Regions from separate parts of the Roseateles sp. FW301-B2 genome, predicted to be linked through region 2. Evidence: predicted binding sites of a transcription regulator. Region 2 holds the regulator's gene; each other region holds the start of a gene.
What was found. The regulator sigma-54, encoded in region 2, starts transcription at its own class of promoters, with help from an activator protein. The targets are predictions, from matches to a motif close to TGGCANGNAANCTGCTTT.

Region 1 (5,128 bases), on a different contig from region 2:
CACTTGTTAGCGTCCTGTTACGCAAGAAGGACTACGAGCAGGCCAGCAAGGCGCTGGATGCGTTGGCCAAGAAGGAACCGAACAAGCCCTTGGCGGACAATTTACGAGGCAATTTGGAGTTGGCCAGGGGTGATCAGGAGCGTGCGCGGGCCGCGTTCCAGGCCGCGCTCTCCAAGGATCCGACATTTTTCCCGGCGGCTGCGAGCCTGTCCAAACTTGCTGTCGATGCAAATGACTTCAAGCGTGCGAGCCAGTACTTCGAGGGCATCCTGAAGGTTGAACCCAGGAATCTGCAGGCGCGGATATCGCTGATCAATCTGAAGGTGCAGCAAGGCGCGCCCAAGGACGCCCTTGCCATCGAATTGACGCAACTCGTTAAGGAGTACCCCGAGGCGGTAGCCCCGAGGGTTGCATTGGTGCAATTGCAGATGGCACGGGGCGAGAACAAACTGGCGCTGGCGGTCGCGCAAGAGGGCGCAACATTGCTGCCTGACAACGTAGAAATCCTGCTTTCGCTGGGATCTGCACTCGCAGGTGCAGGCGACACGAATCAGGCCGTGGCTACCTATAGCCGGGCGGCGACGCTGAGTCCCCAGTCACCTCAGCCCCATATTGCCCTGGCCGAGGTGCATTCGCGCGCCAAGAACTATGGTGCGGCGACGCAGAGCCTGAAGCGCGCGCTGGCAATCAAACCGGGTAACTTGGCCGCAATGGGGGCCATGTATGGTGTGGAGATGGCTGCTGGCCGGATAGACGAGGCTTTGGTTGTTGCAAGGAGCTTGCAAGGGCAGGAGACAACAGCGGCACTGGGATTTGTGCTTGAGGGCGACGCTGAACTGAAGCGGCATCATCTTGATGCTGCTGCTGAGGCTTATCGCAAGGCTTTGGACAAGGGCGCGGACACCAGTTTTGCAATCAAGCTTCATCGGGCGCTTGCAAGCGCGGACAAGCGCATGCCAGATGCCGACAAGTTTGCGAAACGCTGGTTGGAGCAGTTCCCGAAGGATGCACTGTTCATTCACCATCTTGGTGACGTGGCGTTGAAACGCGCCGACTTGAACGAGGCAGCCAGGCGCTATGGAGAGTCCTTGGCGCTAGTGCCGCGAAATGCGTCGGCGGCCAATAATTTGTCATGGATCGCGCTGCAGCAAGGCAGGCGTGACGAGGCAGTCAAATATGGCGAAGCGGCAGTTGCCATCGAGCCCAACAATCCGCAGTTCCTCGACAGCTTGGCTTCAGCTCTGGCGAGCAGTGGCAAGCTTGATCGTGCGATCGAGGTCCAACAGCGGGCGATTGAGCTTGCGCCCGATTTGCATATTCATCGCCTGCACCTGGCGCGCTTGCTGATCGATGCTCGCAAAGGCGACCTTGCCAAGCTTGAGTTGCAACGTCTGCTTGAGCTTGGCGATGCCTTTGCGCAGCAGGCTGAGGTGCGGGAAGCTCTGATCAAGTTGAAGCAATGAGATAACTGCTCAGTGGACAAGGTTCGTTGCCTGCGCAATTCGAGCGGTATTGCGAGAATGAGCCTTAGACTGGGTATTAGTTTGCACTAAGGCCATCCTGTCATGAGCGGCATCAGGCGATCAGATCTACGAAAGGTGTTCCACCAGTGGCTGCGGCGCTCGTTTGCGCGCCTGCCGCGAGATATGCGTTTCGCGATTTACCGCTACATGGTGGATTGCGATCCGGAACCAGATCAGCGGCTCGAGTTGAAAATCGCGGAAACCCAGGACGAACTGGAGCAATGCTTCCGCATTCTTCATGATGCCTATGTGGGCAGCGGCTTCATGAAGCCCGTTGATTCAGGCATGCGAGTGACGCTCTACCACGCGCTGCCAACCACCACCACCTTGTGTGCGAAGTATGACGGCCGGGTAGTCGGAACGATTTCGATGATACGGGAGGGTGTGTTTGGATTCCCTCTGCAGTCGGTCTTTGACCTGTCGCAGGTCCGGGCCAAGGAAGGGAATATCGCGGAAATTTCTGCATTGGCCGTCCATACGGATTTCCGCAGAACCGGTGGCGCGATCCTTTTTCCGCTCATGAAGTTCATGTATACCTACTGCACGGAGTTCTTCGATACGCGGCATCTGGTAATAGCGGTCAATCCCAATATGATTGAGCTTTACGAGTCGCTGCTGTTCTTTGAGCGTTTGCAGGAAAACACGGTGGCCAGTTACGACTTTGCCAACGGAGCACCTGCCGTCGGGGCGACCTTGGATTTGCACAAGGCGCTTGAGCAGTTTCGTCGGGTGTATGCGCGCCGCCGGCCACGCAAGAATCTCTACAAGTATTTTGTTGGCCTGCGCTTGCCAAACATCAAGCTCCCCAAAAGGCGCTACTTCACCACGAATGATCCTGTGATGAAGCCGGCAGCCTTGGACTATTTTTTCAATCAGAAGAGTGCATGTTTTGCCGAGCTAGATGACCGCAAGCGCGCATTGCTTTGGTCCATCTATGACATGGCGGAATACCGTTCGGTGTTGCCCATGCTTAGCGGTGCGACTATTCCCTCCCAACCAGTGCGGCGACATCAGCGGTTTTCGGTGCGCTGCCCCGCGACGGTCATCGTGAGCAATGGCAATGAGGAACGACGCTACGTCGTCAGTGTGATTGAGCTTTCACTGGGCGGTTTCCAAGCGCTCTGCCGGATTGATATGCCCGAAGGGATTCAGGGACGAGTGGAAGTGGATCTCGGTGCCGACGAGCGTTCGACTGTCATGGCGCAGGTTGTGCGCAGGCACCAGGGCGTTGGTGGGAATTTCTATGGCTTCAAGCTTGATGAGCCCGATCCTGCATGGCGTAAATGCGTCGGCGCCCTGGAAACCGGCAACACCATGAGCGACCTGTGAAGGACTCACGCCGCATCCTCGCGCCGACGACGCTTTTGGCTTGCTGTCTGACTTGCGCACACGCATCTGAGTTGCCCGACCTCATCGAGCGCGCCAAGCCGTCAGTGCTGTTAGTCGGTACATATGCACCGACGGACAGTCCTAGATTCACGTTCCGAGGTACCGGTTTCGTGGTGAGCAATGGGAACCTAGCCATTACGAATGTGCACGTCCTGCCGCCAACTGAAAGTCTAGGGCCGACGCGCGAGTTGATGGTTCAAGCCTTTGACGTTTCAGGAGGTGTATGGCGCCCGCGCCTGGCCAAGGTGCTGGGTACGGATCCAGGTCACGATCTCGCGTTACTGAGCTTTGAAGGGCAGGCCGTTGCGCCTCTCGCCTTGGCTCGCGCGCCAGTTCGAGAGGGTGCCGCCATCGCTTTGATGGGCTTCCCTTTGGCTGGTGCGCTGGGCTACTCCATGGTCACGCATCGGGGCGTGGTTTCTTCCAAGACAAGCATCAGCGGTCCGGCTGGTGATGCCCGGCAATTGAATGAGCGCGCGCTTCGTCAGCTGAGGGTGGGTGCCTTTGAGGTGCTGCAACTCGACGCCATCGCCTACCCAGGCAACAGCGGCGGCCCGGTGTTTGAGCTGGAATCCGGCGCGGTTATTGGGGTGATCAGCATGGTGATGGTGAAGGGGACCAAGGAGTCTGCGTTGTCCGCGCCGACGGGCATTACCTATGCTGTGCCCACCCAGTATGTCGCGAATCTTCTGACGACATTTGCGCGATAGCCGCACCTTGAGACTGAAGTGCGTGGATGTCTTGTCGGAAATTTTGACATTGGACCTTTCTGCTGGTGGGGATTAAATCATAAGCTATTGATTTTAAAAGAATAATTAACATTGGCACGCATGCTGCTTCTGTTGATGTGCGGGCCCTTAGGAGTCTTTTCCCAAGCCCAGCCCTTTCAATGCAACAGGAGCATTTATGAGCAAGAAACTGATCTCGATCGCTGCCGCGGCCCTGGCTCTGGCTGCCGGTTCTGCGTCGGCAACGACCTATCTGGATTTCCAGGTTCAAGAGGGCTCGGTGCCTGGTGCCGGTGCCAATCTTTTCACCGCTGACAAGCTGAATGGCGGCTACACCGAAAAAGTCTATCTGACCAGCCCGACGACCTTCTCGGCGCAGGCCTATGCCAACTTCGGTCAGTACTTCAAGAATGACGGTACGGCTCTCGTGCCGACGCAACTGAACGGCTTCGGCGCCGGCGGTTATGGCCTGTACGCCATTTTCGGTGCCACGGGTACTGTGGTCGGCGGCACTCAATTCACTGGGGCCACCGGTCAGTTCTACCTGTACATCGATCCGAGCCAAGATACGACGTTCGTTGATAACGGGGATAGCCCGTTCACGACGGCTGGCAGTGGTGACGACTACTTGGTGGCGTTCACGAACAATCTGAGCACCGGCACCGGCGATATCGTTGGCCCTCCTGGCGCGTTTGACATTCGGTTTGATGGCTTTACCCTGACGCCTCAGGGCAAGAACTACTTTGTTGCCCCGAATCCGTTCTACATGTACACGCAAGTCAATGGCGACATTGACGGTTTGACCCCCGGCAATCCCATTACGATCACGGGCGACGTCAGCGCGGTGTTCCTGAACAAGGTTCCTGAGCCTGGCAGTCTGGCTCTGGTGGGGCTGGCCTTGGCTGCTCTGGGTTTCAGCCGCCGCCGCAAGGCCTAACAACTTGAGGCAAGCGGTTCGCCGCTAATGCCTAACAGTGCATGAGCTTCTTGCTCATGCCGCAAAAAGAGCGACGCGTAAGCGTCGCTCTTTTTTCGTGCTGGGCGTCCGGTAGGGCATGGGGCGGAGTCTTGATAGCCGGGCTTGTTGCGTGCGGAAAAGGCTGGCTACATGCTCAATGCGCCCTAGAATCCCCTTGGGCATTCTTCTGCCGGAAATTGGGGAGCATCTATGGCCACGGAAGCCAACGCGATGAAGAGAAAGACCAAAGAAGAGATCGCGCTGGCGTACAAATCGCCTCCCGTTTGGTACGACATCCGAGGCTTCTTTATTCTTACCTTTGCCTACAACAGCACCCTGTGGGCTCAAGTTCGTTTCTTTGGCCGGAACATGGGACCTCGCCACATTGAGATTGCTTGTGGTACGGCAACGCTCACATGGTTGGTGATGCTGTGGCGCCGATGGCACAAAATGCCTGCCGTGCACGTCACAGGAATCGACTACGCGGAGTCCATGCTTGCAGGCGCCATTCAGCGCTTCAAAGACTGGCC
Region 2 (5,128 bases):
GCTGGCGGTCAGCGACTTCCTGATCCAGCGCATCCGCAAGCCCTGATCCGGGTGGCAAGCCCGGCCGCAATGCCGGGCTAGAATGGTCTGCAAGTTCTATGCCGCCTATGCCCACCCCCACGCCCAGCTCGACCTCCGCCCGCAGCCTCCTGTGCTGCGCGTGCCTTGCATCCCTGCTGGCCTCGGGGCTGGCGCGGGCCGAGAAGGCGGACCGCAACAAGCCCGTCAACATCAGCTCGGAGCGCGGCGGCCGGCTCGATGTGGTGAACCAGCGCACCGAGTTCAACGGCAACGTGATCCTCAGCAAGGGCAGCATGCTCCTGAAGGCCGAGCGCATGGATGTGCGTGAGACCTCGGACGGCTACCACCAGGCCTACGCCAGCGGCGAGACCGGCAAGCCGGTGCAGTTCCGCCAGGCGCGCGACGTGGCCGGCGAGGCCATCGAGGGCACGGCCGACCAGCTCGAGTACGACAGCCGCTCCGACACCGTGCGCTTCGTCGGCAACGCGGTGGTGCGCCGCGTGCGCGGCGACGCGGTGGCCGACGAGATCACCGGTGCGCTGATCGTCTACGACAACCGCAGCGAGGTCTTCAGCGTCGACGGCGGCCTGGCCTCGCCGCATCCCAGCGGCCGCGTGCGCGTGGTGCTGATGCCCAGGGCCGCCAGCGCCGCCGAGGGCAGCGCGGCGCCTGCCGCCTCCGCCCCGCTGCCGCTGCAAACCAGCCCGACCCTGCAGACCAGCCCGCGCAAGCCTTCATGACGCAGCACACCCCGGCGCTGGAGACCGGCATCGCGCCCAGCCGGCTGGAGGCGGAAGGCCTGCAAAAGACCTATGGCGTGCGCCGCGTCGTCAAGAACGTGCATGTGGACGTGCACAGCGGCGAGGTGGTGGGCCTGCTGGGCCCCAATGGCGCCGGCAAGACCACCAGCTTCTACATGATCGTGGGCCTGGTGCGCGCCGATGCCGGCGAGATTCGCATCGACGGCCAGCCGGTGCAGCGCCTGCCCATCCACCAGCGTGCGCGCCTGGGCCTGAGCTATCTGCCGCAGGAGGCCTCGATCTTCCGCAAGCTCACGGTGGAAGAAAACATCCGCGCGGTGCTGGAATTGCAGCTCGACGACCATGGCAAGGCCTGGCCCCGCGCCCGCATCGATGCCGCGCTGGAGACCCTGCTGCACGAGCTGAGCATCGAGAAGCTGCGCGACAGCCCGGCGCCCTCGCTGTCGGGTGGCGAGCGGCGCCGTGTCGAGATCGCGCGCGCCCTGGCCACGCAGCCGCGCTTCATCCTGCTGGACGAGCCCTTCGCCGGCGTGGACCCGATCGCGGTGCTGGAGATCCAGCGCATCATCAGCTTCCTGAAGGCGCGCGGCATCGGGGTCCTGATCACCGACCACAATGTGCGCGAGACCCTGGGCATCTGCGACCGCGCCTACATCATCAGCGAGGGCGCCGTGCTGGCCGAGGGCACCCCGCAAGAGATCGTCGAGAACCCGGACGTGCGCAAGGTCTATCTCGGCGAAAACTTCCGCATGTAAGCGATGAAACCGTCGCTGCAGGTACGCCTCTCCCAGCATCTGTCGCTGACGCCGCAGCTGCAGCAGTCCATCCGTCTGCTGCAGCTCTCCACCCTGGAGCTGAACCAGGAGGTGGAGCAGATGCTCACCAGCAACCCGCTGCTGGAAACCGACGAGGAGTTTGGCGAGACCGCGCCGGTGCGCCTGGATGCGGCGGCGCCGCTGCAGCGCGAGGACTCGGCGGCCGAAGTGAGCGCGGAGAGCAGCGGCGAGGGCGAGGCGGTGGCCGAGATCAAGGGCGACGACTTCGGCACCACCGAGCGCGACGACTGGGAGAACGGCACCGAGCGCGACGACTTCGACGGCATCCGCGAGACGCCCGGCACGGGCAGCGGCAGCGGCGACGACGATGGCGAACGCCCCGAACAGCAAGGCCCCGGCATCTCGCTGCAGGAGCATCTGAACGCCCAGCTCGCCGGCATGCAGCTGAGCCAGACCGACCGCGCCGCGCTGATGGTGCTGATCGAGTCGCTCAACGAGGACGGCTATCTGGAAGACAGCCTGGAAGAGCTCACCGAGGCGCTATCGGGCGATGCCGATGCCGAGGCGCGCGAGGAGCTGCTGGACACGCTCAAATGCGCGCTCAAGTGGCTGCAGAGCCTGGAGCCGGTGGGCGTGGGCGCGCGCAACCTGTCCGAATGCCTGCTGCTGCAGTTGCGCGCCAAGCCGCGCAGCCAGGCCCAGGTGGTGGCGATCCTGATCTGCAAGCAATACCTCGAGCTGCTGGCCAAGCGCGACCTGAAGCGCCTGATGTCGCTCACCGGCGCCGACGAGGCCTTGCTGCGCGAGGCCCAGGGCATGATCACCGAGCTGGAGCCCAAGCCGGGCCGCCAGTTCGCGCGCAGCGAGGCGGCGGCGGTGGTGCCGGACGTGATCGTGCGCAAGTCCGGCCGCGGCTTCCGCGTCACGCTCAACCCCGACGTGATGCCCAAGCTGCGCATCAACGAGCTCTACGCCCATGCGTTGCGCCAGACGCGCGGCGGCGTCAGCAATTCGCCGCTGGGCACGCAGCTGCAGGAGGCGCGCTGGTTCATCAAGAACATCCAGCAGCGCTTCGACACCATCCTGCGCGTCTCCGAGGCCATCGTGGAGCGCCAGAAGGGCTTCTTCTCGCATGGCGAGCTGGCGATGAAGCCGCTGGTGCTGCGCGAGATCGCCGACGAGCTGGGCCTGCACGAGTCCACCATCTCGCGCGTCACCACCGCCAAATACATGGCCACGCCCTGGGGCACCTTCGAGCTCAAGTACTTCTTCGGCTCAGGGCTCAACACCGAGGCGGGCGGCAATGCCTCCAGCACCGCGGTGCGCGCCCTCATCAAGCAGTTCGTGGCCGCCGAGGATGCCGCCAAGCCGCTCTCGGACAGCCAGCTTTCCAGCATGCTGGAGGAGCAGGGCATCCAGGTGGCGCGCCGCACCGTGGCGAAATACCGCGAAGCGCTGAAGATCGCGCCGGCCAATCTGCGCAAGGCCATGTAGCCGGCCTCAGATTGAGAAACATCAAGCCTTGATGCCCGCGGACTGGGTACCGTGGCATCCCTCGATGTCCGCCCCGTCCCACCTCGACCTGCCCGCCGTCCATGCCTGGAGGCGCTGGCGCGCCTGGGCCTTGCTGGCGCTGGTGCTGGCGCTGGCCTGGGTCCTCGCGCTGGGCTGGCTGGCCAATGAACGCGAGGCGCTGCGCCACCACGAGGGCGAGAAGCTCGAGGGCCTGGTGCGCACCCTGGACGGCATCGTCGCGCAGCAGATGATTGCGGCCCATGCCGCGCTGCAGACGGTGGCCTCGCAGGCGCCGGGCTGGCGGCCGGCCCAGCTGCAGCAGGACGGCGAGCCCCTGATGCGCACCCTGACCCAGGCCATGCCGGGCGTGCGCGCGCTGTTGCTGCTGGACGCCCAGGGCCAGGTCAGGGCCAGCTCGCATGTCGACCTGCTGCAGCTGGACCTGCACCAGCACGCCGCCGTGCAGGCGCTGCGCGCCCAACCGCAGGCCGGCATGCTCTATTTGTCGCCCCCCCTGCTGGACCCGCCGGCCGGGCATGCCATCAGCCTGGCCCGCCTGCTCTTCGATCACCGCGACCGGCCGGTCGGCCTGGTCATGGCGCTGCTGGACCCGCACTACTTCGCCCTGCTGCTGCAGACCGCCCAGCCCTCCGAGCAGACCTGGGCCGCGCTGGCGCATCAGGACGGCATGCTGTTCACGCTGGCGCCCGAGCAGCCGGAGCTGATGGGGCGCAATCTGCTGGAGCGGCCGGGCTCGGTGCTGCAGCAGCATCTCAGCGAGGGGCGCGAGGCCAGCCTGCAGCTGGCGCATTCGCGCCTCACCGACGACTTGCGCCTGGTGGCCACGCGCAGCGTCCACGCCGCCGGCCTGCCGGTCGACAAGCAGCTGGTGGTGGCGGTGGGGCGCACGCTGGCCAGCGTCGAGGCGCCCTGGCTGCGCCAGCGCCAGGCGCTGCTGCAGCTGGGCCTGGCGCTGAGCCTGGGCGCCGCGCTGACGCTGTGGCTCTGGCAGCGCCGCCGCGGCCTGCTGGCCCGGCTGCGCCAGCAGGCCGCGCAGGCGCTGAAGGCCCAGGCCGAGCAGACCCAGGCCATCCTCGACAACATGGTCGATGGCGTCATCACCATCGACCGCCATGGCGTGATCGCCTCGATCAACCCGGCGGCCTGCCGCATGTTCGGCTACCAGGCGCGCGAGCTGCTGGGCGGCAACGTCAACCGGCTCATGGCCGAACCCGAACGCAGCCTGCACGACGCACATATCAAGCGTTATCTGGAAGGCGGCGCGCCGCGCGTGATCGGGCTGGGCCGCGATGTCAACGGCCTGCGCAAGGACGGCCAGAGCTTTCCGATGAGCCTGGCGGTCTCGCACATCGAGCGCGACGGCGAGCCGCTGTTCATCGGCCTGACGCGCGACATCACCGAGCGCAAGCGCGCCGAGGCCGCGATCGAGCAGCTCGCCTTCTACGACCCGCTCACCGGCCTGCCGAACCGCCGCCTGCTGCTGGACCGCCTGCACCAGGCCCTGGCGGCGAGCCGGCGCGGCGCGCGCCAGGGCGCGGTGCTGTTCATCGACCTGGACAACTTCAAGTCGCTCAACGACACCCTGGGCCACGGCATGGGCGACCGCATGCTGCAGGCCGTGGCCAAGCGCCTGCAGGCCTCGCTGCGCGCCGAAGACACGGTGGCGCGCTGGGGCGGCGACGAGTTCGTGGTGCTGCTGCAGGACCTGGGCCAGGACGCGCGCCGCGCCGCCCTGCATGCCGAGGCCGCCGGCGAGAAGCTGCTGCGCGTGCTGGGCCAGCCCTACCACCTGGACGACAGCGCGCACCACAGCACGCCCAGCATCGGCATCGTGATGTGGGGCGAGGCCGAGTCCAGCGCCGAGGAGCTGCTCAAGCACGCCGATCACGCGCTCTACCAGGCCAAGGCCGCGGGGCGCAACCGGCTCTGCTTCTTCGACCCGGTGACCCAGGCGGCGATGGCCGAGCTGGCCCTGCTGGAGGCCGATCTGCGCCAGGCGGTGAACTACCAGCAGTTCGAGCTGCACTACCAGGC
Region 3 (5,128 bases), on a different contig from region 2:
CTCGCAACGCCTGGTGAAGCTGATGGCGCAACGCGCCGCCGGCATCGAGGCGCGCCGCGCCAAGGCCTTGCAGGATGAATCCGCCGCCCGCGTGGATGCCAATCTGGCGCGCCTGCCCGCCCTGCTGGGCGCCGAGCATGGGCCGGCGCTGGGCGGCCTGCAACAGGCCTGGCAGGCCCTGCGCGGCCTGCTGGTGGGCAAGCCCACGGCCGATGTGCTGCGGCGCGCCGAGGCCGCCGCCCAGACGCTCCTGCAGCGCTCCGAGCAGCTCACCGCGACGGTGGTGGCGGCAGGCGCGCAGCAGCCACTGCGCCTGGTGAATCTGTGCGGCCGCCAGCGCATGCTGAGCCAGCGCCTGGCCAAGCAGGCCTTGCTGGCCGATCTCCTGAACGGGCAAGACCCGACCCTGCTGGGCGCGGGCTTGAGCGAGTTCGAGGCCGGCCTGCTGGAGCTGGAGGCGGCGCCGCTCAGCAACGCCGAGATCCGCGCGCTGCTGGCCGAGGTGCGCGAGGAATGGCTGCGCCTGCTGCGCAGCCTGCGCGAGACCCAGGGGCCCGAGGCCGCCGCCGGCCTGGCGCGCAGCAGCGAGCTGCTGTTGAGCCAGCTCGACGCGCTGACCGCGCAATACCAGCAGAGCCTGCAGACCCTCCTGGCCTGATCAGGCGGCGTTCTCGACGCGGCGATGCCGCGTGTAGAGAAAATCGATCACCGCCTTGCGCGCCGCGACATAGCGCGCGTCCTCGGCCAGGGCCACGCGTTCGCGCGGGCGCGGCAGGTCCACCGCATAGATCTCGCCGATGCTGGCGGCGGGGCCGTTGCTCATCATCACGATGCGGTCCGAGAGCAGCACCGCCTCGTCGACATCGTGCGTCACCATCACCACCGTGCTGCGGGTGCGCGCGACGATCTTCAGGAGCTCGTCCTGCAGATGCGCGCGCGTCAGCGCATCCAGCGCGCCGAAGGGCTCGTCCATCAGCAGCACCTTGGGCTCCATCGCGAGCGCGCGCGCGATGCCCACGCGCTGCTTCATGCCACCCGAGATCTCGTGCGGGCGCTTGAACATGGCGTGGCCCATGCCCACCAGCTCGAGTGCATCCTCGGTACGCTGCATCAACTGGCGCTTGAGTTCGCGCCCGCCGAACACCGATTCCACCGCCAGCAGCACGTTGTCGAAACAGCTCAGCCACGGCAGCAGCGAATGGTTCTGGAACACCACCGCGCGCTCGGGGCCGGGCTCGGCGATCTCGCGGTTGTCGCACAGCAGCACGCCGCTGGTGGGGCGCAGCAGGCCGGCGATCAGGTTCAGCAAGGTGCTCTTGCCGCAACCCGAGTGGCCGATCAGGGTGATGAACTCGCCGCGCTGCACCTGCAGCTCGATCTGGTGCAGCGCGTGGAAGGAGCCCTTGCGGGTGTTGAAGCGCATCTCGACGTTCTGCACCTCGATGAAAGCTCGCTGGCTCATGATTCACTCCTCCTCGAAGCTGAAGCGTTTGGCGACGGCGATCAGGGCCCATTCGAGCAGCAGGCCGACGATGCCGATCACGAAGATGGCGATGATGATGTGCTGGACGTTGAGGTTGTTCCACTCGTCCCAGACCCAGAAGCCGATGCCCACCCCGCCGGTCAGCATCTCGGCCGCCACGATCACCAGCCAGGCCGTGCCCACCGAAAGGCGCACGCCCGTCAGCACATAGGGCAGCACGGCGGGCAGCAGGATGCGGGTGATGACCTTCCATTCGCTGAGCTTGAGCACCCGGGCCACATTCAGGTAGTCGGCCGGCACGCGCTGCACGCCCACCGCGGTGTTCACCACCATGGGCCAGATCGAGCAGATGAAGATGGTCCAGATCGCGGCCGGATTGGCGCTCTTGAACACCAGCAGGCCGATCGGCAGCCAGGCCAGCGGCGAGACCGGCTTGAGCAGGCTGATGAGCGGCGAGACCATGCGGCTGGCGAACTCGAAGCGGCCGATGATGAAGCCCAACGGGATGCCCACCGCGGCGGCCAGGCCGAAGCCCAGGCCCACGCGCTGCAGCGAGGCCAGGATGTTCCAGCCTATGCCCTGGTCGTTCGGGCCGTTGCGGTAGAACGGATCGGCGAACAGCTTGAGGGCGGCATCGAAGGTGAGGGCCGGGGTGGGAAAGCTGCCACCCTTTTGCGTCAGCAAGCCCCACACCCCCACCAGCAGCGCCAGGCCCAGCACCGGCGGCAGCACGCGCATCCAGAGGGCGCGCCAGTCGAAGGGCGGCCTGGCTGGCCGGGCGGGGAGCGGCGCCCTGGCCATCGGCTTGGCCGGCGCGGCGTCCTCGCGGGTGGCCGCGAGCGGATCATGAAAGACAGCGGAGACCATGGCGCCCTCCTCAGGCTTTGACTTTGAAGGCATCGGCGTACTTGGCAGGGTCCTTGCCATCCCACGCCAGACCATCGATGAACTTGCTGCTGCGCATCGGCTCCTTGGGCACGCTGATGTTCAGCTGCGCCGCCGCCTGCTTGTAGAGCTCGATCTGGTTGATCTGCCTGGCCACGCCCAGGTAGTCGGGATGCTCCTTCAGCAGGCCCCAGCGCTTGTGCTGGGTGAGGAACCACATGCCGTCGCTGAGGTAGGGAAAGGTCACCGCCCCGTCGTTGAAGAACTTCATGTGGTTGGGGTCGTCCCAGGTCTTGCCCAGGCCGTTCTGGTAACGGCCCAGGATGCGCTGGTTGATCGCATCGACGCCGGTGTTGACATAGGCCTTGTCGGCGATCACGTCGGCCATCTTCAGCTTGTTCTGCAGGCCGGCATCGATCCAGCGGCCCGCCTCCAGCACGGCCATGATGACGGCGCGCGCGGTGTTGGGGTACTTCTTGGCGAACTCGCCCGTCGTGCCCAGCACCTTCTCGGGATGGTCCTTCCAGACGTCCTGGGTCGTCACCGCGGTGATGCCGATGCCGTCCATGATGGCGCGGTGGTTCCAGGGCTCGCCGACGCAGTAGCCGTCCATATTGCCGACGCGCATGTTCGCCACCATTTGCGGCGGGGGCACGGTGATGACCTTGGCGTCCCTGACCGGGTTCACGCCATGCGCGGCCAGCCAGTAGTTGAGCCACATCGCATGCGTGCCGGTGGGGAAGGTCTGCGCAAAGGTGTATTCACGCTTCTCGGCCGCCATCAGCTTGGCCAGCGAGGCGCCATCGATGGCACCCTTGTCGGCCAGCTTTTTCGACAGCGTGATGGCCTGCCCATTGTTGTTGAGCGTCATCAGCACGGCCATGTCCTTCTTGGGGCCGGCAATGCCCAGGTGCACGCCATAGATCAGGCCGTAGAGCACATGGGCCATGTCGAGTTCGCCGTTCACCAGCTTGTCGCGCACGCCGGCCCAGGAGGCCTCCTTGGTGGGGATGATCTTGATGCCGTACTTCTTGTCGAAGCCCAGCACCGCGGCCATCACCACGCTGGCGCAATCGGTCAGCGGGATGAAGCCGATGCGCACCTCCTCCTTCTCGGGCTTGTCGGAGCCGGCGGCCCAGACCGTGGGGTGCAGCGCCCCCACGGCAGCACCGGCGGCGCCGGCCAGCAGCTTGCGACGGTCTTCGCTCATCAAACCCTCCTTGCGCTTCACATTCATGGCCTTCTCCAACAAACAAGTCTTGAAAGAAAAAAGGAAAAGGCGCCACGACCAGCCAGTGCCGGCAAGCGCCAGCAACAGGGGTCGGACGCCTTTGTCCGGAATCGAATCAATCGTGAGCCCGCGCCGTTGCGGTCTCAACCTTGTTTAGCAGGAGCCGTGCCAGCCCTTGCAGCGCCGCCATGCACGCTTGCAAGGCGGAATCAGCCGCCGCGCACCCCGATTTGGTGCGGACGCAGCAGGGCCTGCGCCTCGATGATGCGGTCGGCCACCTCGGCCAGCGGCTCGCCGCGGTCCATCGCCAGGCGGCGCAGGCGCTTGTAGGCCGCGTCTTCGTCCAGGCCCAGCTCCTGCATCAGGATGCCCTTGGCCCGCTCCACGCTCTTGCGGCCGGCCAGCTGAGCCTGGGCGCGGCCCAGCTCCTGGCGCAGGGCGAGGTCTTGCTCGAAGCGCGCGATCGCCACCTGCAGCACCGGCGCCAGGCGCTCGGCCTGCAGGCCCGCCACCACATAGGCGCTCACGCCGGCCTTCAGCGCCCGGCGCATCGGGTCGTCGCTGGCATCCTCGGAGAACACCACCACTGGCCGCGGCATGCGTTCGTGCAGGGCCGCCAGGTTTTCCACCGTGTCGCGCGTGGGCGATTCGCTGTCGACGATCACCACATCGGGCTTGAGGCGCAGCACGCAGTCGTGGATCAGGGTGGCCTGCTCGATCACACCCACTACCTCGCAGCCCTGGCGCGTCAGCTCCTCGCGGATCAGCTGCACGCGATTGGCGCCGTCGTCGATCAGCAGCACGCGCAGGCCGGGGGTGGCGGCGCGGGGATCGGGGTGCGGCGATGGCGGCGTGGGCAGCGACATGTGGGGCTGCGCTCACGCAACTTCCATGCCGCGCTGCCGGACAATCGGCCTCCTTCCCTGCTCCCGACGACGAACTCCGCACCATGAAACCGCGTTCCCTGGCCCTGGTCGCCCTGTGCTTGCTGCTGGCCCTCGGCGCCGCCGGCCTGTTCTGGCTGCGCGGCAATCTCGACCGCCTGGTGCGCGACGCCATCGTCGGCTATGGCAGCCAGATGACGCAGGCGCCGGTGCGGCTGGGCGCCGTCAAGCTCAGCGCCGGCGACGGCCTGGGGGTGTTGCGAGAACTCAGCATCGGCAACCCGGCCGGCTTCAAGACCGCCCATGCGCTGCGCGTCGAGCAGATCGCGATTGCCGTGGACCTGGCCTCGCTGACCCGCGAGGTGGTGCTGATACGGCAGATCGAGCTGATCGCCCCCGACCTGATCTACGAGAAGGCCGACGGCCGCACCAACTTCGATGCGCTGCAGGCGAATATCGCGCAGCAGCTGGGCGCAGGCGGCGGCGCGCCCGCCAGGGATGGCAAGCCAGGCAAACGCTTCATCGTCGAGAGCTTTGCGCTGCGCAAGGCGCGCGCCCAGGTGAGCGCCGGCTTCCTGCAGGGCAACACCGTCTCCATCGCCCTGCCCGACATCAGCCTGCACGACATCGGCAAGGCCCAGGGCG
Region 4 (5,128 bases), on a different contig from region 2:
TCCTGCATAGCGGGCAGCAGGCCCGGCAGACGCTGCGCCAGCATGGACTTGCCGGTGCCCGGCGGCCCGATCAGCAGCAGGCTCAGGCCTCCGGCTGCGGCAATCTCCAAGGCCCGCTTGGGGCCGGCCTGGCCCTTGATTTCGTTGAGGTCGGGCGCGGGTATGGCTGCCCTGGGCTGCGCGGCCGGCATCGGCAAGGGCAGCTGCCCGCCACCGCCCGGGCCGAGGGCCGCCACCACCTCGAGGAGATGGCCGGCGCCGTGGACCGCCGCGCCGCGCACCAAGGCCGCCTCCTGGGCACTCGTGACCGGCAACAGGAGCCGGCGGCCCTGGCCCTCGCGCCGCAGCGCCAGGGCCATCGCCATGGCGCCGCGCACCGGGCGCAGCTCGCCGGCCAGCGAGAGTTCGCCCGCGCATTCGAGGTCGGCCAGCAGCTTGTCGTCAATCTGGCCGCTGGCCGCCAGCAGGCCTAGCGCGATCGGCAGATCGAAGCGCCCGCCCTCCTTGGGCAGGTCGGCCGGCGCCAGGTTCACGGTGATGCGCTGACTATGTGGAAAGCTCAAACCGCTGTTGAGCAGGGCGGCGCGCACGCGCTCGCGAGCCTCCTTGACCTCGGTTTCCGCCAGCCCCACCAGGGTGAAGCTGGGCAGGCCGTTGGCCAGATGCACCTCCACCGTGACCGGTGCGGCACTCACGCCGTCCAGGGCACGGCTGTGGATGATGGCCAGAGACATGTGGCTGTCCTCCCCTGGCGCCGATTGTGCCGTTGCCGCTGCCCGCGTGCGCGTTGCGCACGGTTTCGGGGCGCGCACCAGAACGGCGCCAGGCGCTTTCTGACCCAGCTTGGTGCGGTTTGAGCCCATGCCGGGCCTGTTGGGGCCCCGATGCCCCAGGGAAAGCCGCGCATGAGGTCCGAAATGGGGCTGGCACGGAAGCTGCAAACAGGGGGGGTGAAACCGTTTCTGCCCGTCTTCCACCCTTAGGAGTTCCGCGATGAAGTCGATCTACGCCGCAATTGCCATCAGCCTGCTCGCTCCGGCCATGCCGGTGCTGGCTGATGAGCCGGCCAGCCCCCTGTCGTTCAACGCCAGCGTGACCACGGACTATCGCTACCGCGGCATTTCGCAGACCCGCCTCAAGCCCGCCCTGCAGGGCGGCGCCGACTATGCCTCCGCCAGCGGCTTCTACATCGGCACCTGGGCCTCCACCATCAAATGGATCAAGGACGCCGGCGGCGACAGCAATGTCGAGCTGGACGTTTACGGCGGCTACAAGACCGAAATCAGTGCCGGCCTGACCCTGGATGTCGGCGCCCTGCAATACGTCTACTCGGGCAACAAGCTCAGCCCCAGCGCCAACACCACCGAGCTCTATGCCGCGCTGACGTTCGGCCCGGTGACCGCCAAGTACTCGCACAGCACCAGCAATCTGTTCGGCTTTCCCGACTCCAAGGGCAGCGGCTATCTGGACCTGAGCGGCACCTTCGACCTGGGCGAGGGCTTCACCCTGACCCCGCATGTGGGCCACCAGAAGGTGCGCCATCTGGGCTCGGCCTCCTACACCGACTACTCGCTCACCGTGAACAAGGACTACGCCGGCTTCACCTTCGGGCTGGCCGCGGTGGGCACCGACAACGACAGCTACATCGGCGCCGGCAAGAACCTGGGCAAGAACGGCCTGGTGCTGTCGGTCAAGAAGACCTTCTGATTGAACCTGAGGAGACCTCACCATGAAACTCATCACCGCAGTCATCAAGCCCTTCAAGCTTGATGAGGTCCGCGAGGCGCTCAGCGCCATCGGCGTGCAGGGCCTGACCGTCACGGAAGTGAAGGGCTTCGGCCGCCAGAAGGGCCATACCGAGCTCTACCGTGGCGCCGAATACGTGGTCGACTTCCTGCCCAAGGTCAAGGTCGAGGCCGCCGTGGCCGATGCGGTGGTGGAGCAGGTGATCGAGGCGATCGAGAAGTCCGCCCGCACCGGCAAGATCGGCGACGGCAAGATCTTCGTCTCGCCGCTCGACCAGGTGGTGCGCATCCGCACCGGTGAGACCGGCCAGGACGCGCTCTAAGCGCCCACTGCCCGCTCTGCTCGCACACAGCACTTCCCCCTTCCGGAGACCCCCGATCATGAAGAAACTGCTTGCCTGTCTGGCCCTGGCCGCCGCGGCGCTAGCGCCCAGCGCCTGGGCACAAGACGCTGCCGGCGCCGCTTCGGCGCCCGCCGCCACCGCCGCCGTTGCCGCGGCACCCGAGGCGGCCTCGGCCGCCGCGCCCGCACCTGCCGCTTCTGCCCCCGCGGAGGCCGCCTCGGCCCCGGCCGCGGCACCCGTGCCCAACAAGGGCGATACCACCTGGATGATGGTCTCGACCCTGCTGGTCATCATGATGACGGTGCCAGGTCTTGCGCTGTTCTACGGCGGCCTGGTGCGCAGCAAGAACATGCTGTCGGTGCTGATGCAGGTGATGGTCACCTTCTCGATGATCGTGGTGCTGTGGGTGCTGTATGGCTACAGCATCGCCTTCACCGAGGGCAATGCCTTCTTCGGCGGGCTGGACCGGCTCTTCATGAAGGGCATCTGGGACAACGCGGCCGGCACCTTCGCCAACGCCGCCACCTTCAGCAAGGGCGTCGTCATCCCCGAGATCGTGTTCGCGGCCTTCCAGGCGACCTTCGCCGGCATCACCGCCTGCCTGATCGTCGGCGCCTTCGCCGAGCGTGCCAAGTTCTCCGCCGTGCTGCTCTTCATGGCCCTGTGGTTCACCTTCAGCTACCTGCCGATCGCCCACATGGTCTGGTTCTGGATGGGCCCGGATGCCTACAGCGCCGCCAGCGTCGTTGACGAGATGAATGGCAAGGCCGGCCTGCTGTGGCAATGGGGCGCGTTGGACTTCGCCGGCGGCACCGTGGTGCACATCAACGCCGCCGTCGCCGGCCTGGTGGGCGCCTACTTCGTGGGCAAGCGCATCGGCTACGGCAAGGAAAGCTTCACCCCGCACAGCCTGACGCTGACCATGGTGGGTGCCTCGCTGCTGTGGGTGGGCTGGTTCGGCTTCAACGCCGGCTCGGCACTCGAAGCCAACGGCTTCGCCGCCCTGGCCTTCATCAATACCTTCGTCGCCACCGCCGCCGCGGTGCTGGCCTGGAGCGTGGGTGAGGCGCTGCACAAGGGCAAGGCCTCGATGCTGGGTGCCGCCTCGGGCGCCGTCGCCGGTCTGGTGGCCATCACCCCTGCGGCCGGCAACGTCGGCGTGGGCGGTGCGCTGATCATCGGCGTGATCGCCGGCTTCGCCTGCCTGTGGGGCGTGTCGGGTCTGAAGAAGCTGCTGGGTGCGGACGACTCGCTGGACGTGTTCGGTGTGCACGGCGTCGGCGGCATCGTCGGGGCCCTGCTGACCGGCGTGTTCAACTCGCCCAATCTGGGTGGCCCCAGCGCCGTGGGCGACTGGGTCACCGCCAGCATGATCACCGGCGACGCCTACTCGATCGGCGCCCAGGTGCTGACCCAGGCCAAGGCCGTGGGCGTGACCGTGATCTGGTCGGGCATCGTCTCGGTGATCGCCTACAAGATCGTCGATCTGGTGATCGGCCTGCGCGTCACCGAAGAGGAAGAGCGCGAGGGTCTGGACATCAGCGCGCATGGCGAGACGGCTTATCACAAGTAAGCCGGCCAGCAAGCCCGCAAGCGAAAGCCGCCCTCGGGCGGCTTTTCTTTTGCCTGATGCGCTTTCGACGGAGGGTCAGGTCTTGCGGCCGCGCAGCAGAATCCCCAGCAGCTCCAGCAGCTTGGCCGGGCTGAAGGGTTTGGCGAGGAAGAAGTTGGCGCCCAGCCCCAGGGCCTCGGCCTTGTCCTGTTCGCTGGCCGCGGCGGTCAGCATGACGATCAAGGTGTTGGCGAAGGCGGGGTCGGCGCGCAGCGTCTTGCAGACCTCCAGGCCGTCCATGCCGCCGGGCATCATCACGTCCAGCAGCACCAGGTCCGGGCGCACCGTCTGTGCCAGCTGCAGGCCGAGCGCCCCGTTGGCGGCCTCGTAGATCACGTAGGGGCTGTCCTCCAGCGCCCAACGTACCAGGCGACGGATGTCGGCCTGGTCATCAACGATCAGGATCTTCGGCTTCATGGGGCTCAGGGGGCTGGCATTCACAGCCCCAAGCATATCGCCTGCTCCCGGCTTGGGATTTTCATTTGCGCCCCCATGTGCAGCAGCCTCCTAGAATCGTTCGACAATAAAGCAACGCTGGCCCCGCATCATGGTTCCCCACCTCATTACCGCACTCACCGGCCCCATCAACGAGCTGGAGCAGCGCGTGCTCGAGTCCATGCCGGCGATCGAGCGTTGGTTCCGCCTCGAGTGGATGGAGCACACGCCGCCCTTCTACAGCTCGGTGGACCTGCGCAATGCCGGTTTCAAGCTGGCGCCGGTGGACACCAATCTGTTCCCGGGCGGCTTCAACAACCTCACCCCCGAGATGCTGCCGCTGGCGGTGCAGGCGGCGATGGCGGCGATCGAGAAGATCTGCCCAGAGGCCAAGAACCTGCTGCTGGTGCCCGAGGGCCATACGCGCAACAGCTTCTATCTCAGCAATGTGGCCACGCTGACGCGCATCTTCACCCAGGCCGGCCTGAACGTGCGCCTGGGCACGCTGGACGAGAGCATCAAGGAGCCCACGGCGCTGGCCCTGCCGGATGGCGGCCAGCTCACCATCGAGCCGCTGGTGCGCAAGCGCGGGCGCCTGGGCCTGAAGGATTTCGACCCCTGCACCATCCTGCTCAACAACGACCTCAGCGCCGGCGTGCCGCGCGTGCTCGAGCATCTGCACGAGCAATACCTGCTGCCGCCCCTGCATGCGGGCTGGGCGCTGCGCCGCAAGAGCAACCATTTCCGCGCCTACGAGGAAGTGGCGAAGAAGTTCGCCAAGCTGCTGGGCATGGACCCCTGGCTGATCAACCCCATGTTCGCGCCGGTGCAGGGCCTGGACTTCAGCACCGGCCAGGGCCTGGATGCGCTGCAGACCCAGGTGGACACCATCCTCAACAAGACGCGCCGCAAGTACAAGGAATACGGCATCCAGGAGAAGCCCTTCGTGGTGGTGAAGCCCGATGCCGGCACCTATGGCATGGGCATCATGA

Region 1: pepA (flocculation-associated PEP-CTERM protein PepA) is a predicted target of sigma-54. The motif match lies at 3,735-3,752, and genes of this name have one in related genera.
Region 3: AC3WQY_RS06080 (CmpA/NrtA family ABC transporter substrate-binding protein) is a predicted target of sigma-54. The motif match lies at 3,753-3,770, and genes of this name have one in related genera.
Region 4: AC3WQY_RS11390 (TorF family putative porin) is a predicted target of sigma-54. The motif match lies at 925-942, and genes of this name have one in related genera.

What each region holds. Positions count from the first base shown of each region.
Region 1 covers NZ_JBYTBE010000061.1:524-5,651, reverse strand. The annotation lists gene prsT (XrtA/PEP-CTERM system TPR-repeat protein PrsT) at 1-1,463, shown strand, start outside; gene AC3WQY_RS24260 (PilZ domain-containing protein) at 1,566-2,852, shown strand; gene AC3WQY_RS24255 (S1 family peptidase) at 2,849-3,622, shown strand; gene pepA (flocculation-associated PEP-CTERM protein PepA) at 3,819-4,577, shown strand; gene AC3WQY_RS24245 (class I SAM-dependent methyltransferase) at 4,809-5,128, shown strand, end outside.
Region 2 covers NZ_JBYTBE010000031.1:25,639-30,766, forward strand. The annotation lists gene AC3WQY_RS19005 (thiol:disulfide interchange protein DsbA/DsbL) at 1-46, shown strand, start outside; gene lptA (lipopolysaccharide transport periplasmic protein LptA) at 108-761, shown strand; gene lptB (LPS export ABC transporter ATP-binding protein) at 758-1,537, shown strand; gene AC3WQY_RS19020 (RNA polymerase factor sigma-54) at 1,541-3,052, shown strand; gene AC3WQY_RS19025 (bifunctional diguanylate cyclase/phosphodiesterase) at 3,117-5,128, shown strand, end outside.
Region 3 covers NZ_JBYTBE010000006.1:25,339-30,466, reverse strand. The annotation lists gene AC3WQY_RS06095 (ANTAR domain-containing protein) at 1-658, shown strand, start outside; gene AC3WQY_RS06090 (ABC transporter ATP-binding protein) at 659-1,462, opposite strand; gene ntrB (nitrate ABC transporter permease) at 1,466-2,350, opposite strand; gene AC3WQY_RS06080 (CmpA/NrtA family ABC transporter substrate-binding protein) at 2,361-3,578, opposite strand; gene AC3WQY_RS06075 (ANTAR domain-containing response regulator) at 3,809-4,465, opposite strand; gene AC3WQY_RS06070 (hypothetical protein) at 4,549-5,128, shown strand, end outside.
Region 4 covers NZ_JBYTBE010000013.1:115,166-120,293, forward strand. The annotation lists partial or broken gene AC3WQY_RS11385 (YifB family Mg chelatase-like AAA ATPase) at 1-734, opposite strand, end outside; gene AC3WQY_RS11390 (TorF family putative porin) at 994-1,707, shown strand; gene glnK (P-II family nitrogen regulator) at 1,730-2,068, shown strand; gene AC3WQY_RS11400 (ammonium transporter) at 2,127-3,662, shown strand; gene AC3WQY_RS11405 (response regulator transcription factor) at 3,738-4,118, opposite strand; gene gshA (glutamate--cysteine ligase) at 4,249-5,128, shown strand, end outside.